Regions from separate parts of the Lysinibacillus sp. NPDC056220 genome, predicted to be linked through region 1. Evidence: riboswitches for the same ligand, from Rfam matches in the RefSeq annotation. Region 1 holds a riboswitch; each other region holds the start of a gene.
What was found. A riboswitch is a leader RNA that binds a small molecule or an ion and turns the genes downstream of it on or off. The one in region 1 is predicted to bind S-adenosylmethionine.

Region 1 (6,145 bases):
TCATTCCCCATAAAATAGCTGCTAACAATACAAACAATGGATTTAACATGTAGACCCCTCCGCCTTATTCCTTCTTCCATACTTATCATACATATTTATCCAAAATCAAACAATTAACATTTTTACTATTTTCATTCACCAAGTATGCATTCGGTTAAATGAACGTTATAATAAATACAGTTAAAGGAGCGATTGTATGTACAAAACAATTGAAGAAACAGCTATTGAACTAGGTATGTCTAAAGAACAGATATTACGCCTAGTCTATGAGGGACGCATCCGTTCCGTTTTCGATGGAAATATGATTCTCATAAATAGTGGGCAATTTAGTACGTATTTTAATCAATTGGAGCGTATTAAAGAGGAAATCGAAATATGGAGATCTACTCCCATACCAGAGGATATTGACGTAAAAGACGAGGATTAAAAAGCCCACCATTCAAACAATAGAATATTGTTGAATGGCGGGTTAACTTTATAAAACAGTAATTATTAAATCGTTACAACAAACCCTGCCCTTTTCCCGATGATTTCAGCATAATCTTCTACCATCACACTTGCTGTTGGGTACATTCCAGCACCAGGACCTACTAGGGTTAAAGTGCCAATATAATTAGTTTCTAGTGCAACTGCATTGAACACATCATCGACTGGATAAAGTGGATGTTCTTTATCAACCAGTTGTGGACCAACCTTTGCTACAATTTTCCCACTAGCTAGTTTTTCTACCTCAGCTACATGACGGTAACGTAGACCCTTTTCACATGCTTCATGAACTTGCGAAGCTGATATACTATCTATGCCAATCACTTCTACATCCGCCCAATCAGGTTGTTCTCCAAATGCCAAGGCACTTAAAATCATTAACTTTTTAAAGGCATCTTGACCAGAAATATCATTATACGGATCTGCCTCTGCATAACCTAAACTTTGTGCTTCTTTTAAAGCTGTTTCAAATGACCAGCCCTCAGCTCGCATTTTGGTTAAAATATAATTACACGTACCATTTAAAACACCTTGTATACGACTTACGTCATTAACAAGTAATATATTTTTCATAGTTTTAATAACAGGTACTCCTCCAGCAGTTGTAGCCTCAAAACCTACAAAAACACCATTTGCTTTTGCAAGCTCTTGTAACTCTAATCCACGCTTTGCAAACATGACTTTGTTGGCAGTAATAACATGGCATTTATGCTCTACTGCTCGCTTTAAATAGCTATACGCAGGCTCTTCGTTCACAATTGCTTCGAATATTACTTGCATACCTGGTTCAGCCAAAACATCATCCATGCTTGTAGTCATTAAATGTGCTGTGCCTGGGACGCGTTCGCGACTAGCATCTGTTACTAAAATCTTCGCTACTTCCAACTCAATACCTAATTTATTTTTAAGATCTTCTCGCTTTTCCTTTAATATATGATAGATCCCTTGACCTACCGTTCCAAATCCTAAAATCGCTGCCTTTATAGTTGCCATTCTTATTATTCCCTCCAACTTACATTCCGCAGTTTCATCAAGCCAATCTCTCCATGGGGTTGTGTCAAATTGTTTGACACCAACCGCAGGCCTTAGCCACCCCTTATTTTTGGGGTAAATTTTGTTATTCAGTACATGTTAGAACAAATACAAATTCAAATAATTCGAAATTTAACTTAAAGAAAATTGTAACGTATATATATACTTTACACAAGAAAAATCTTTCTAGGAAGGACATTTGTTTTCCCTAGACGTGCAAAGGAAATCGTTTTCATTCCCTTTACTATACGTTTTTTAAGTTTTTCGATAAGATTTGAACAAATATTGACTCTTTGCATTCAAATTATGATGTCTTTCTTCTATTATATATGTATGTTCAGACACCCATAAACCAGCTAAATAATCAAACCGCTATAAAAAAAGCTCATTCCCTGTAGCAGCAGAGAATGAGCTTAAATATATGAGGGATTTTTTAGCTCGCTTTTGAAAGCAATTGATAACGATATTGTTTTAAAGCTTGTTGAACAATACAAATTTCTTCTTCTGTAAAATTTGGTATTGCATACGTACGTTCCACTAATTGAAATGTACCATATTTCAAATAAAATTCTGTTGCTGGAAGCTGGATGTGGCTCACACCATACTTCTCATACGTCTCATAAACTTCCTTAACCATAAAGCCATTATCATCTGTGCATACCTGTTCCTGATACGCTGAATGACCAAAAATTTGTTGCCATTTACGTTCTACTAATGTAAGGATGTGTTGAATGGATTGGTTGTTGACAAATACATGGCCTTCATTTAGTTCATAAATTAAATAAGATGCAATGTTTTGCGCACTATAGACATTACCCATTTTAAACACTCCTTTATCATTAGTTTTTTGAAGAGTAGCCACTGGCTATGTAACTACTCTCCTATCTATTCAAAAGTGGGGGAGCACTTATGAAAACAGTTACCTTTTCCAAGAGGTTTTTCCGTACACTTAACTTATTTCCAAGTATATAACAAGGTTTTAACAAAGTCAATAATGCATATAAAAATACTCGGTATTATTTTTTGAAAGGTTCTGACAATGAACGGGTGCAATAATTGGTGGATGTAGCAACGTTTAACATATACCAAATGAGGCTATTCGAATGAGAAAATACGTAAACGCTACAACATTCACCGCTCTATTCTATATTAAGCTTCTATTGTTTGTTCAGCTACTGCTGTTGCCTGAGTAATAGCCTGCTCTAAATCTGCAATGATGTCCTCCACTGCCTCTAAACCGATTGATAGGCGAATGAGCGATTCGGTTACACCAGCTTGAATTAGTTCATCTGCTGATAATTGTTGGTGCGTAGTAGATGCTGGATGGATAATTAGCGACTTAGCATCACCTACATTTGCCACATGTGAAAACAGCTTTACATGATCAATAAGCTTTCGTCCTGCTTCACGTCCACCTTTAATGCCAAAGGTAAGCACTGAACCGAAGCCATTTTTTAAATATTTTTTCGCCAACTCATGTGTTGGAAAATCTTCAAGGCCATTATAATTTACATACTCCACAGATGGGTGGTTGCGTAAATATTCAGCTACAGCTAAAGCATTTTCATTATGTTTAGGGATACGCAAATGAAGCGTCTCTAAACCTTGTAATAGATTGAAAGCTGCATCTGCACTTAATGTTGGGCCAAAATCACGTAACAACTGTACACGTAGCTTTGTAGCAAAAGCTGCAGAGGCTGTATCGATTCCATAGCGTAAACCATGGTAAGAAGCGTCCGGCTCTGTAAAGCCTGGGAATCGACCACTAGTCCAATCAAACTTACCAGCGTCTACAACAACACCACCTAAAGTTGTACCATGACCACCTATCCATTTAGTTGCTGAGTGAACTACCACATCTGCACCATAATCAATAGGTGTGGAACCATAAGGAGAAGCAAATGTACTATCAATAATTAATGGCAAGCTGTGGTCATGTGCTATCTTAGCCACTGCTTCAATATCTAAAACCTTTAAGCTTGGGTTACCGTAAATTTCAGCGAAGACAGCTTTTGTTTTATCGGTAATGGCAGCCTTAAAATTTTCTGGGTTTGTTTCATCTACAAAAATCGTTTTAATACCATAGTTTGGTAATGTATTAGCGAATAAATTATACGTACCACCATATAAAGAACTAGCAGCTACAATTTCATCACCTGCTCTAGCTAAATTTAAAATAGAAAATGCAATAGCTGCTGCACCAGATGAAAGTGCTACTGCTGCTGTTCCACCTTCTAGTAAAGCCACACGCTTTTCAAAAACATCCACTGTCGGATTCGTAATTCGTGTGTAAATGTTTCCAGCTTCCTCTAAGGCAAAAAGACGTTGCGCATGAGCAGTGTCTTTAAAAACGAAAGCAGTTGAACGGTAGACAGGAACTGTTCTAGAACCTGTCACAGGGTCGGGCTCTTGACCACCATGTAACAGCAGTGTTTCTGGTTTAAAATTTGTCATTGTGTACCTCCATTTGGTTATTTTTTTTACGATGGTACCGGAGATGAGGAGGATTTTTCTGTAGAAAACAAAAACCCTCTTCAGCTAAGAAGAGGGTTGCGGTTGCAAGTTTTCCTCCCCTTATCTGCCAGATCCAAGTAAGAATCTGTAGGAATTAGCACCTTAGTAAGTTCATCACCTACTGGTTGCCGGGCATCATAGGGCCTATCCCTCCGCCGCTCTTGATAAGAGTATGAGATTCAATTTCCATCGTTGTTACAAAGTATAAGCATAGAGTTTTTTTCTGTCAACATCTAAATTTTATTTTTTCCGAAACTTCTGTCTGCTCTTTTACGTAATATGAACGCATACACTATTTTAGAAAAAAATTTGAAAGGAGTATTTTTATGGTAAAAGCCGTGATCTTTTTTCTAGTTGTTGGCTATTTGATTGGCTGTATTCACGGCTCTAAAGTGGCACAATTTTTATCCGGGGTTGATTTAAAAAAAGCTGGCCATGGCAACGCTGGTGCCTCTAATGCTACGCTTTCACTCGGCTGGAAATATGGCGTTTTAGTAGCTCTTATCGATATTGGAAAAGGCGTCGTAGCCATCGTCGGTGCACATTTTTATTTAGCAGATGCAACACATTTAACAGCAGAACAAATATGGCTCCTCACCTACTTGATAGCTGCAGGGGTTATTTTGGGGCATAATTTCCCTTTTTATATGGGCTTCAACGGTGGAAAAGGAACTGCCTCCATCATTGGAATTTTACTTGCGGTTGATTGGAAGATTGGTTTATTTGCACTTATTCTATTTGTTATTTTATCTTTCGCAACGAACTATTTAATTGTTGGTGTATTAGAGTTTTACCTCGTTTTTTGTACCGCTACTTATTTATGGATTCCTGGATTAGGCCCAACCATTATTGCCATTCTACTTTTTGGTATTGCTATTATTTTGCACTTTGAAAATATTAAACGTTTAACCAATGGAACAGAGCCTAAAGTTACTTCTGCCTTCAAGAAAAAGAAATAGTATTTCCCGAGAGAGATTTGTATTTTTTATGACCACAAATTTTCTCTTTAATTACTATTAAAGCTGTAAACTGACATATTTTTCTTTCTTTCATTCTATACAATAAATGGATGAATTCTTATCTTAAAAAAACATTTTGTTGACCGATGTTAAGGATAATAACCGTCATTTTTACGTAGACGTAGAAGGGATGAGAAAATATGTCTTCACCTAAACAAGCAGCAACGAAGCGTAATCTAAAGCCTTTATGGATTGGGTTGGCTTTTGCTTTATTAATTATTATTATTTTTTTACCTAATAACGGTGAGTTACCTGTAGCTGGGCAGCGCGCTTTAGCCATCTTAGCTTTCGCGGTCATCCTTTGGGTAACTGAGGCCGTTTCATATCCTGTTAGCTCTGCAATGATTATTGCACTCGTCACCGTTTTACTAGGTCTTGCACCCTCCATGGATGATCCCACAGCACAACTAGGTACCGCTAGCGCCTTAAAACTATCATTAAGTGGTTTTAGTAATTCTGCTGTCGCCCTAGTAGCAGCTGCTCTTTTTCTAGCAGCAGCTATGCAAATTACCAATTTGCATAAACGACTTGCTCTCTGGATTCTTTCACTTGTAGGAACAAAAACAAAAGCTATTGTTTTCGGTGCTATATTAGTTTCCATTGCCCTTGCATTTTTTGTTCCTTCAGCTACTGCACGTGCTGGCGCAGTAGTCCCTATACTTCTTGGAATGGTCGCAGCATTTGGTTTACCGCGTGATAGTCGACTTGCTGCTTTGCTTGTTATTACTTCTGTACAAGCCGTTTCCATTTGGAATATCGGTATTAAAACTGCGGCAGCGCAAAATATGGTTGCTTTAAATTTCATCCAAGAGCAATTTAATGTAAATATTTCATGGGGTGCTTGGTTACTTTATGCTGCCCCATTCTCGATTATTATGTCAGTAGCCTTATTTTTCATTATGATTACGCTTATTAAGCCTGAGACGAGCAATATTGATGGTGGTAAAGAAGTCATCAAGAAACAGCTTGCTGAGCTTGGACCATTAAAAGCACCTGAAATTCGATTGATCATTACATCATTAATTTTACTATTTTTCTGGGCTACGGAAGGCAAGCTCCATCCATTTGATACAACAACGGTTACAATTATCGCC
Region 2 (6,145 bases), on a different contig from region 1:
ATTAGATTATATTGCAGATGAAGCTGTACAATTACACGGCGGTTATGGCTTCATGGCTGAATATGAGGTAGAGCGTATATACCGTGATTCTCGTATTAATCGAATTTTTGAAGGTACAAATGAAATTAATCGCATGATTGTACCAGGTACATTTATGAAAAAGGCACTAAAAGGTGAGCTGCCACTATTACAGGTTGCGCAAAATTTACAGCAAGAGCTTCTAATGCTAATGCCAGAGGATATCGGCACTGAACCACTAGCTCAGGAAAAATACTTAGTGAAAAATGCCAAGAAGATTGCTGTATTAGCTGCAGGCTTAGCCGCACAACGCTTTGGTGCGAAGCTTGATCAAGAGCAAGAAGTATTAGTGAATATTGCTAATATCGCTAATCAATTATTTGCAATGGAATCAGCTGTATTACGCACAGAAAAAGCGATTGCTCGTGATGGCGTTGAAAAAGCACATCAAAAATTGCTATACACTCAAATTTTCTGCCAAGAAGCATTTGCAGAAATCGAAAAAGAAGCAAAAGATACAATTCTGGCTTCCGCAGATGGTGATGCAGCACGTATGACATTATCTGCATTACGTAAATTAACACGTAATAATCCATACAACCTCATTACGAAGAAACGTGAAGCATCTGTGAAATTAATTGAAGCAGAAAAATATATCGTTTAATCGTAGGAAAATGCTAGCTATCCGTAAGTGGGTAGCTAGTTTTTTATTGTGCCAAATAAATTATTTGTCAAAGTAACGGATAAAAATACAAAATGGATGGATAGACTTACGGAAATGAGCGAAGTTCCACCATTCTCGATGATTATGATGGTATACTACAGAAAAAGACAGCAAAGGAGCATTTTAATGACGATTCAATTTTTCCATTATCCCAAATGTACAACATGTAAAAAAGCGCAAAAGTGGTTAAATGATCATGACGTTTCCTATGAAGAGGTACATATCGTAGAGCAGCCGCCAACAAAGGATGAAATAACAGCTTTATGGCAAGTCAGTGGTCTTCCTTTGAAGAAGTTTTTTAATACTTCAGGCATGAAATATCGTGACCTTGGTTTGAAGGACAAGCTAGCTGATATGACTGAGGAAGAACAGCTTGAGCTACTTGCTTCGGATGGGATGTTAATAAAACGTCCACTCGTAACAGATGGAAAAAAAGTAACTTTAGGGTTTAAAGAATCCGATTTTGAGCAAGCTTGGATATAGCCGTTTTTATTCTTGTTTTTATAGGAGAAGTATGGCACACTGAAAGTGAATATATTACATAATTATGGAGGGGTTTTTTGCATGAGCACACCGAAAGACTTACGTTACTCTGAAGAGCATGAATGGGTTAAAGTAGAAGATGGAAAAGTACGTATTGGTATTACGCACTTCGCACAATCTGAATTAGGAGATATCGTTTTCGTTGAGCTTCCACAAGTTGGCGATGAAATCAAAACGGATGATCCATTCGGTAGCGTAGAATCAGTAAAAACTGTTTCTGAATTATATGCACCAATCTCAGGTACTGTAGTTGAAGTTAATGCAGATTTAGAAGATAGCCCAGAATTCGTTAATGAATCACCATATGAAAAAGCATGGATGATCGTCGTAGAGCCTGCTGATGCATCAGAAGTTGATAAACTTATGACAGCAGAACAATACGAAGAGATGACAGCAGAATAAGACAAGCCATAATCAAAAAACGTCGGAAACTACCGGCGTTTTTTATTATATAATAACGTATAAGTGGGAATGTCTAAATGGAGGTGGCGTAATGTTCGATGGGAAATGCTTGATAGTAGAAGGACGCTCAGATAAGCTACAAATTGAGCCAATTTTAAACGAGAATGTTACAATACTATGTACGAATGGAACAATTGGTGTGCATCAATTAGAAGAGCTAATCGATCCCTATGAGGGCTATGAGCTATTTACCTTTTTTGATGCCGATACTTCAGGCGATAAGCTACGTGCATTAATGGACAGACATTATCCTGAAGCGGAGCATTTACGGACAATGCCAACATATAAGGAAGTAGAAACGACACCTAGAAAAGTGTTAGCCATGATTTTACTTCGTGCGCATTTCTCAATCCATAATGAATATATTTTGTAAGGTTGCGTGAACTAAATGGAAGAATGGTCGAAAGAGCAGTGGGAAACGGCATTACAGTCCGGAGAAAAAGCTGCGTTTTATTTATATACACCGATGTGCGGTACTTGTGCAGTGGCATCGAAAATGATGTCAATTGTAGAACAACTATTACCTCACCTAAAGCTAGGGAAAGCAAATATTAATTTTTTGGAGCAAATTGCTTTTGAGCATCAAATTGAAAGCGTTCCGTGCTTACTTGTTTGTGACGGTGGCAAAGTGACAGAAAAGATTTATGCTTTTCAATCCGTACCTTTTTTGTACGAATTGTTAAAAAAATCAATTGACTGAACTTTATTAGCGTGGTAAAGTAACAAATATATTACTAAAACATTAAATATATCGAACTCTTATGAAGAGCGGCGGAGGGAAGTGCCCTATGAAGCCCGGCAACCATCACATAGTGAAAAGGTGCCAAATCACCCAAAGATTTTTCTTTGAAAGATGAGAGAACGGTTCAACGTATAATACGTGACCCCTTCTACTTGTCTATAAGTGGAGGGGTTTTTTTATATAAGAAAAGGAGTATTCGCTATGATACAGCTTCAAAATATAACGAAGAAATACAAAACAGCAAATGGCGAATTAACGGCAGTCAAAGATGTTAACCTGACTATTAATAAGGGTGAAATTTTTGGCATTATCGGCTATAGTGGCGCTGGTAAAAGTACGATGATTCGTTTACTTAATGGCTTAGAGAAACCAACAACAGGAACAGTAACAGTGAACAATCAGGCTTTTTCATCGATTAAAGGTCAAAAGCTTAGAGCAGCTAGACAAAAGGTTAGTATGATTTTTCAACATTTCAACCTACTTTGGTCACGAACAGTTGCAGAAAACATTGCCTTCCCATTAGAAATCGCAGGTGTATCAAAAGCTCAACGTGAGGCACGGGTGAAGGAATTGATAGCACTTGTTGGCCTAGAAGGTCGTGATCAAGCATATCCATCACAGCTCTCTGGTGGACAAAAGCAACGTGTAGGGATTGCGCGAGCATTAGCCAATAATCCAGAGGTTTTACTATGTGATGAGGCTACATCTGCTCTAGACCCTGAGACAACAGATGCCATTCTTGATTTACTGGTGGATATTAATGAACGTTTAGGGTTAACGATTGTCCTCATTACTCATGAAATGCATGTCATCCGCAAGATTTGTCATCGTGTAGCAGTGATGGAGGCAGGCGAAATTGTAGAGCGTGGAGAAGTATTGCAAGTTTTCCAGGCTCCTCAGGCTGCCATTACTAAGAAATTTGTAGCGCAAATTACCAATACAAAGGAAACACAGGATACAGTAGAACAAATCAAAGCAAATTATCCAACTGGACAACTTGTCAAATTGATTTTTGTTGGTGAAAAAACAGAACAGCCAGTTATTTCACATCTAGTAAAGCAATTCGATGTGGAAGTAAGCATTGTACATGGGAATATTTCGCAAACCAAAAATGGTGCATATGGTACTCTCATTGTGCAAATTGATGGGTCGAAAGCAAACGTGACTGAAGCCTTAAGCTATTTAAATACAGTGGAAGTGCAAACGGAGGTGATTGCAGATGCTAACTAATCTCTTTCCGAATGTAGACTGGGATAGCATGTGGCAGGCTACATATGAAACATTATATATGACGGCCATTTCAACAGTTATTACATTTATTCTAGGGTTAGCCATTGGGATTGTTCTGTTTTTAACTAGTCCGAATCAGTTATGGGCTAATAAAATTGTTAGTTTTTTAACAGGGTCACTCGTTAATATATTCCGTTCTATTCCATTTATCGTGTTAATTATTTTATTAATTCCATTTACTAAGTTTTTACTTGGTACAATCCGTGGAGCCAATGCTGCTTTACCTGCTTTAATTATCGGTGCGGCTCCGTTCTATGCGCGTATGGTATTAATTGCGCTACGAGAAATTGATAAGGGTGTTATTGAAGCAGCTCGTTCAATGGGGGCTAAAACAGCCACAATTATTTGGAAAGTACTGATCCCTGAATCATTACCAGCACTCATTTCGGGTATTACTGTTACGGCTGTAGCACTTGTCGGTTATACAGCAATGGCAGGGATAATCGGTGCAGGGGGTCTCGGGAACTTAGCCTTCCTAGACGGTTTCCAAAGAAATCGCCAAGATGTGACATTAATGGCAACTATTTTGATCTTAGTAGTAGTCTTTATCATCCAATGGATAGGTGATTTCATTACAGAAAAAATTGATAAACGTTAATAAAACTGAGGTTATTCCGGTTCTTACCGCTAACATATTTTCATTAAAATAAAGGGAGTGTCATACATGAAAAAGTTATTAACAGGATTATTTTTATCAATACTTGTACTAGCATTAGCAGCTTGCGGTACTGATAAAAAAGAGGATTCAAATGCAGCATCTGGTGATAAAACAGATAGTAAAGAAAACGTTACTTTAACAGTGGGAGCTTCTAATACACCACATGCAGTAATTTTAGATAAAGCAAAACCGATTTTAGCTGAGAAAGGTATTGACCTTAAAGTAGAAACATATACAGACTATGTGCTACCAAACCAAGATTTAGAATCAAAAGAGTTGGATGCAAATTACTTCCAACATATTCCGTATTTAGAGTTGCAAATTAAAGACAATGGCTATGATTTCGTCAATGCTGGTGGTGTTCATATTGAGCCAATTGGTATTTACTCTAAAAAGTATAAGTCTTTAGAAGACCTTCCAGAAGGCGCAACAATCTTACTTTCTAACTCGGTATCAGACCACGGTCGTATGCTGTCATTATTAGAAGCTAAGGGCTTAATTAAATTAAAAGATGGTATTGATAAAACAGCAGCAGAAATTAAGGATATAGAAGAGAATCCTAAAAACTTTAAATTTGATGCGAATACAGCACCAGAAATGCTTGTACAAATGTACGAAAACAATGAAGGGGACGCAGTACTTATCAACTCTAACTTTGCTATTGATAATGGCTTAAACCCTATTGAAGATGCTATTTCTCTTGAAGACAAAGAGTCACCATACGTTAACATCATCGCAGTACGTGCTGGAGATGAATCAAGACCTGAAATTAAAACATTATTAGAAGTATTAACTTCTAAAGAAATCCAAGACTTTATCTTAGAAGAATGGAAAGGTGCAGTAGTACCTGTTCAATAATCTACAAAAAAGGGTACGTAAGTATTGAGTTACTTACGTACTCTTTTCTTTTGAGGTTGCTTACCTGCTTTTAATAGTGATTATCGATAGGATGTCGATTTCCGTGGAAATAAAAATAGCTATATCAAGTATTTAAAAGCTCCTATAATCCCCTGTTCTACATGTTTGTCTAATCCCTCCAGTATCGGTGAAAGCCAATGCTGTGAGGGATTTTTAGCAACTTCCTGAAAAGGAAAAATGTTAATTCCTATTTATTAACATTCTTCAGTGTTGCCTAGCATCTTTTTCGTTTACGCTTAATAAGTGACTCTGAATATATTTGTTAAATATCTTAATAATTAATGAATTATTTTGTTGTGTATGTGAAAAAAAGTAGGTGTTTTTTCGTGAGTAAAGAAATTATTTAGAAATTGTTTAGTTACGAGTAGTACTATATAATTGTTAGAAAAGTTTTTTTGTGAAATTTGGATTTTATTAATCTATTTTGACTAAAAAAATCATACTAAAGTATGTGGAGAAGAAAGGGGTTTGTACAGAATGGCGATGAGGAAAAGAAATAACCTATTACGTTGCAAAATACTCGATATGACTAAATATTGAGGATGAATAGATAACGGAAAAATGGCGATAAAAATTACATGTAAGTTTAGCCAAAGGAGTTATTGTTATGACGATAAACACGAAATCGATGAGCTCAGCTTTATTAAATAAAATTCAATTAAAAAAAGCGACAATTGGGGTAATTGGTCTCGGCTATGTAGGCCTACCATTTGCCATTGAAATTGTCCAGAAAGGTTTTCATGTTTTAGGCTTTGATAAAAATCAAGAAAAAATCGCCATGTTGCAAAAC
Region 3 (6,145 bases), on a different contig from region 1:
TATGCACATCAATACCCACCAGCTAAAAATCGTGAAACCGTTCGTGCTCTTTGTGAATGGATGAAGCAACATTAGAAAATGAAAAAATTAATGCCCCTTCCTTTACATAGCTATCATCTGGAGATGAATAGTATTCTAAAGGAAGGGGCGTTTAATTATTTTGTATAAGTTTCCAAGAATTGTTGAATCGTTTCCCAATAGAGCTCGCCTGCTAAGCTTTCCGCACCACCGTGACCAGCCCCTTCGACCATTAACTTTTGTTTCGGTACATTTGCTGCTTCATATACGTCATCCAACATGGTCGAAGGAACAAAAGTATCGTTGTCTCCATGAATAAACAGCATAGGGGTTTTCGATTTTGCCACTTGATCAACAGCACTAGCTTCTGCTAGTGTATAGCCTGCTTTTAGTTTAGTTACGACCGAAGAGAATTGCATAATTGGGAAAGAAGGTAAGTGAAAGATGGCTTGTAACTGATAGGAAAATTCATCCCATACGGAAGAATACCCGCAATCCTCAATAATTGCCTTTACATTTGAGGGCAAATCCTCGCCTGAAGCCATCATGACAGTGGCTCCTCCCATCGAAACCCCAAATAGAACGATTTCAGCATCTTCATTCATATTTACAATGTCGTCAATCCATGAAATTACATCAAAACGATCATGCCACCCCATGCCGATATAATCACCTTCACTTTGACCATGTCCTCTTGCATCGGGAATGAGTACATGATAGCCCATATCATAAAATTGTTTAGCATACTTAGTCATTTGTGTACCATCACTTGAATAGCCATGAAAGATAATTGCCCATTTGTCTGTGGGATGGCTGTTTTGGATAGAGTATGCATGTAGCTTAAGGGAATCAAAGGATGGAATTGACTTCTCCTCAGAATGCTTGTTAAACCACTGCTCACGTGCCTCTTTCTCTCGAGCTTCATCTGAATTGCTATCGATTAGATTGTGGGGGGCATCTAGAACTGCTGTTTTATCAGTATCAGGATTTAATGCCAGATTATAAAAGTAGTTGCCTGCAAAAAAACCAGCACCAATAATTAATGCCAATAATATAGTAATTAATGCTACTAGTAATTTGTATTTTCTTTTCATATGTATCTCCTATATTAGCTTCTGTTTATGTATGGGAAAGAAAAAGAGAACGAATCATATCGTTCCCTTTTCTTGTTCTAGTTGTTATTTTAATGGACCACCAAGTGTAGTAATGGCTTCCGAAACGTTTGCAAATTTCTTGAAGTTTTCGTTGAATAAGCCTGCAAGTTCAGCAGCTTTAGCATCGTATGCAGCTTTATCTGCCCATGCTTCACGAGGATTTAACACTTGCGAAGGTACACCTTCAACTGCTGTTGGGATGTGTAAGCCAAAGACAGCATCTTGTGTCGTTTCAACATTTGTTAATTTACCATCGATAGCTGCACGTACCATTGTACGTGTATAAGAAAGCTTCATACGGCTACCAGTACCATATTCGCCACCAGTCCAACCAGTGTTCACTAGGTATACTTGTGCGCCATGTTCATCAATTTTTTGACCTAACATTTCTGCATACACTGTTGCAGGAAGTGGAAGGAATGGAGAACCGAAGCAAGTAGAGAATACTGGTTCTGGCTCTGTTACACCACGTTCAGTTCCAGCAAGTTTTGAAGTGAAACCACTTAAGAAGTGATACATAGCTTGCTCTTTTGTTAATTTGCTGATAGGAGGTAATACGCCAAACGCATCAGCTGTTAGGAAGATGATTGTTTTTGGATGACCTGCTACAGATGGATCAACAATATTTTCGATGTATTGGATTGGATAAGCTACACGTGTATTTTCTGTTAATGAGCCATCATCATAGTCACAAATACGAGTTTCTGGATCAACAGCTACGTTTTCTAAAACAGAACCGAAGCGGATTGCATTGTAGATTTCTGGTTCTTTCTCAGCAGAAAGGTTGATCGTTTTTGCATAGCAACCCCCCTCAATGTTGAATACTCCATTATCAGACCAACCATGTTCATCGTCACCGATTAGCTTACGGTCTGGATCAGCGGATAATGTCGTTTTACCAGTACCAGATAAACCGAAGAATAATGCTACATCGCCAGCTTCACCAACGTTTGCTGAACAGTGCATAGAAAGGATTCCTTGTTGTGGTAATAAGTAGTTCATAATTCCGAAAATAGATTTTTTCATTTCACCAGCATATTCAGTACCACCAATTAAGATAATTTTCTTTTCAAGTGATACAATGATGAATGTTTCAGAAGCAGTACCGTCAACCGCAGGATCTGCTTTAAAGTTAGGAGCTGAGATGACAGTGAAGTCTGCAACATGCGAAGCTAATTCTTCTTTAGTCGGACGGATAAATAATTGATGAGCGAAAAGGTTGTGCCAAGCGTATTCATTAATCACTTGGATGCTTAATTGTGAATCTTTGTCAGCACCAGCAAAACCTTTGAATACGAATAATTCATCACGTTCTTTTAAATATTTTATTACTTTTACATACAGATTATCGAACACTTCAGAGGAAATTGGTTGATTGACTTTACCCCAGTCAATTTGATCTTTTGTGCTTTCTTCTTCTACTGTATATTTATCTTTAGGTGAACGACCAGTGTATTTGCCAGTTTCTGCACGAACTGCGCCATCTACTGTTAACATTGCCTCACCACGAGAAGTAGCTTTTTCTGCTAATTGTGGTACTGAAAGTTGAACATTAATGTTACCGCCGTTTAATAATTCCTTCAGTTCGTTTGCAATTTCTACTGAATTCATCGATTAAATACCATCCTTTTTTATAGTATTCCCTTGGTTTAGAGGGATTTTTTCTTAATTTCAAAAATAGTATAACACAATGGGTTAAATAATCTATACTAATTAAGAAATTATTTTAGAGTTTTTATTACTTTTCAATAAACTGACAAAAAATAATGTTTTTCGAGTAGAAAACATTCAATGCTACAGTAAATTGTCTAAAATTTGAGCCACACATATGTTACCACAAGAAGCTAGGTATGTTGTAGGGATTAAATTTCTTCTATTTACATCATCACCCAAGTATGAAAATTTTATGGTGATAATTTTGTTCTTCCTTTCTATACAGTAATACATAAGAAAATATTTGACAACGATTGACCTTTTCAGTAACATGAAAATTGAACGGATACTCTTATCCCGAGCTGGTGGAGGGTCAGGCCCTGTGAAACCCGGCAACCTGCATGTATTATTTCACAACATGCGTTGGTGCCAACCTGATGCAAGGGAAAATCCCTTGAACGATAAGAGTGAAAGGTAACGAAGTCATTATTCCTTTCCTCATGTATAGTAACGTGAGAAAAGGATTTTTTTATTGTTAAAAATTAATGTAAAGGTAAGTATATGTAGTTCTTTCCTTATTATAATGACGGGTCTTTCGAAATCCTCGTGTTTTTAAGTAGCAGTTATTTTTTCTCGTAAAGTGAAATGACAACAACAGCGGCTTGAGAGAGTTCAATCCTTAGGAGCGGACTTGACATGGGTAATGAGTACCGTACAAATACTTTTTGTAAGAGTAATAGGAGGAAAACTAAATGACAAACCGTCGACTGTTTACATCAGAAAGTGTAACAGAAGGGCATCCAGATAAAATCTGTGACCAGATTTCGGATGCCATTTTAGATGCTATTTTAGCAGAAGATCCAAATGCACGTGTAGCGTGCGAGACAACTGTAACAACAGGATTAGTATTAGTAGCAGGAGAAATCACTACTTCTACTTATGTAGATATTAAAGGCATTGTACGTGATACTGTGGCGGAAATTGGATACACACGTGGTAAATATGGCTTTGATGCTGAAAACTTAGCAGTACTTGTAGCAATTGGTGAGCAATCTCCAGATATTGCCCAAGGCGTTGACCAAGCTTTAGAGGCCCGTGAGGGTTCTATGACAGATGCAGATATTGAAGCGATTGGTGCAGGAGACCAAGGCTTAATGTTTGGCTATGCATGTAATGAAACACCTGAGTTAATGCCATTACCAATTAGCTTAGCTCATAAATTAGCACGTCGTTTAACAGAAGTTCGTAAATCTGGGGAGTTAGCTTATTTACGCCCAGATGGTAAAACACAAGTAACAATTGAGTATGATGACAATAACGTACCTGTTCGTGTCGATACAATTGTTATTTCAACTCAGCATGATGAAGAAGCAACACTTGAACAAATTCAGGCCGATCTAAAACAATTCGTGATTGCTCCTGTAGTGCCAAGCGAATTATTAGATACAAACACAAAATACTTTATCAATCCAACTGGCCGTTTCGTAATTGGCGGACCAAAAGGAGATGCTGGTTTAACGGGCCGTAAAATCATTGTTGATACATACGGTGGTTATGCACGACATGGTGGTGGTGCATTCTCAGGTAAGGATGCAACAAAAGTAGACCGTTCAGCTGCCTATGCGGCACGTTATGTAGCTAAAAATATTGTAGCAGCTGGTTTAGCAGAACGCGCTGAAGTACAGTTGGCTTATGCAATTGGCGTTGCACAGCCTGTTTCCATTGCTGTAGATACATTTGGTACAGGAAAAGTGACGGAAAGCAAAATTGTAGAATGGGTTCGTGAGCTATTTGATTTACGCCCAGCAGGTATCATTAAAATGCTTGATCTTCGTCGTCCAATTTATAAACAAACTGCAGCTTATGGACACTTTGGTCGTACAGATGTAAACGTCCCATGGGAACAAACTGATAAAGCTGACGCATTACGCATAAAAGCACAGCTGTAAACTATTGTGCTAAAGTGCTGAAGTCTTTAGGAAATTATTCTAATGTATTATGAACAAAAGGGGCTTTTCTGCCCCTTTTGTTTTTTTGCAAAAATACCTCGCCCTTATTCCTTGAACAAATAATGTCATGGAAAGCGAGGAATTTTTTATGAAGGTACAATTTCTTTGTAGGTTTTTATTTTTGTAGAGATTTATAATACTGACCCTTTTCAGCGTATTCACGTACGATACGTTCCATATCCTCTTTATCCTCAGCATTTAATTCTCGTACAACTTTGGCTGGACGTCCTAATGCTAAGCTATTTGGAGGAATGACTTTACCAGGAGGCACTAAACTTCCGGCTCCAATAAATGCACCCTCTCCAATCTCCGCACCGTCTAAAATAATGGAGCCCATTCCGATTAAGGCTTTTTTTCGAATGGTACAGCTATGTAAAGTTACTTGGTGTCCTACTGTGACCTCATCTTCAATAATGAGTGGAAACTTAGGACTTTGATGTAAGCAGCAAAGATCTTGTATACTTACTCGTTTACCTATTATTGTTGGGGAAACATCGCCGCGGATCACGGTATTGAACCAAATAGTTGTTTCAGCTCCAATAGTTACGTCTCCAGTAATGGTTGCGTAATCGGCAATAAAAACAGATGGATCGATCGTTGGTGTTTTATCTTTGAATGGATAAATCATGAGAATCGCCTCTTTTCTTTTTGTAGATATAGTATTATCGTATCAAATACGCAACTTTAAGGAAATATAAAATTAAAATGAGCTGTTATTTCGATATAATCAAAGTGTAATTATTTTTTAGGAGGACTATGTAAATGTGGAAATGGGAAGCTGATGGACAAGCAAAGGCTGTGATTGCTATTCTTCATGGTGCTTATGAAAACCACCGTTGGTATGCATGGCTGATAGAAAAATTAAGATTGGAAGGCTTCCACATAGTCATGGGAGATTTACCGAATCATGGTGTCAATGCAAGATTTGCCCGTGTCCATGATGAGGACTTCAAATTGTACAATAAATATACAAGAAATTTGATTGAGAATGCATTTTCATATAATTTACCAACCTTTGTAATAGGACATGGACTAGGCGCTACTTTAGTTCTTCATACAATGCAAAAGAAAAAGTATGAGTGTGCAGGTATTATTTTGACATCACCATGGCTGCAATTGAAGCTATTACCAGGTAAATTATCAAATGCTTTAACAAGCCTGAGTGCATTAACAGCAAATGTAAAATTGACACATGACCTGACATTTGAAAAATTGACGCGTAGCGTAGAGGGTAGAGAAGAAATGAAGGATGATATACCATTTATGTCTGTAGTTTCGGTGAAATGGTATCGTGAGCTTCAGCAGATGATG

Region 2: it holds a riboswitch for S-adenosylmethionine, as region 1 does, so the genes downstream of both, ACOZBY_RS18190 (methionine ABC transporter ATP-binding protein) here and ACOZBY_RS17840 (O-acetylhomoserine aminocarboxypropyltransferase/cysteine synthase family protein) in region 1, are expected to answer to the same signal.
Region 3: it holds a riboswitch for S-adenosylmethionine, as region 1 does, so the genes downstream of both, metK (methionine adenosyltransferase) here and ACOZBY_RS17840 (O-acetylhomoserine aminocarboxypropyltransferase/cysteine synthase family protein) in region 1, are expected to answer to the same signal.

Annotation. Positions count from the first base shown of each region.
Region 1 is NZ_JBMOXD010000006.1:133,806-139,950, reverse strand. It holds partial or broken gene ACOZBY_RS17860 (DMT family transporter) at 1-49, opposite strand, end outside; gene ACOZBY_RS17855 (hypothetical protein) at 197-427, shown strand; gene ACOZBY_RS17850 (homoserine dehydrogenase) at 493-1,479, opposite strand; gene ACOZBY_RS17845 (hypothetical protein) at 1,952-2,338, opposite strand; gene ACOZBY_RS17840 (O-acetylhomoserine aminocarboxypropyltransferase/cysteine synthase family protein) at 2,668-3,972, opposite strand; SAM riboswitch class I at 4,090-4,203, opposite strand; gene ACOZBY_RS17835 (glycerol-3-phosphate acyltransferase) at 4,359-4,991, shown strand; gene ACOZBY_RS17830 (DASS family sodium-coupled anion symporter) at 5,192-6,145, shown strand, end outside.
Region 2 is NZ_JBMOXD010000007.1:22,195-28,339, reverse strand. It holds gene ACOZBY_RS18215 (acyl-CoA dehydrogenase family protein) at 1-682, shown strand, start outside; gene ACOZBY_RS18210 (arsenate reductase family protein) at 869-1,225, shown strand; gene gcvH (glycine cleavage system protein GcvH) at 1,307-1,687, shown strand; gene ACOZBY_RS18200 (hypothetical protein) at 1,779-2,120, shown strand; gene ACOZBY_RS18195 (thioredoxin family protein) at 2,136-2,447, shown strand; SAM riboswitch class I at 2,504-2,607, shown strand; gene ACOZBY_RS18190 (methionine ABC transporter ATP-binding protein) at 2,691-3,719, shown strand; gene ACOZBY_RS18185 (methionine ABC transporter permease) at 3,709-4,377, shown strand; gene ACOZBY_RS18180 (MetQ/NlpA family ABC transporter substrate-binding protein) at 4,444-5,295, shown strand; gene ACOZBY_RS18175 (nucleotide sugar dehydrogenase) at 5,963-6,145, shown strand, end outside.
Region 3 is NZ_JBMOXD010000002.1:31,195-37,339, forward strand. It holds gene ACOZBY_RS05245 (alpha/beta hydrolase family protein) at 1-75, shown strand, start outside; gene ACOZBY_RS05250 (alpha/beta hydrolase) at 156-1,112, opposite strand; gene pckA (phosphoenolpyruvate carboxykinase (ATP)) at 1,197-2,783, opposite strand; SAM riboswitch class I at 3,175-3,293, shown strand; gene metK (methionine adenosyltransferase) at 3,578-4,774, shown strand; gene ACOZBY_RS05265 (gamma carbonic anhydrase family protein) at 4,950-5,462, opposite strand; gene ACOZBY_RS05270 (alpha/beta hydrolase) at 5,597-6,145, shown strand, end outside.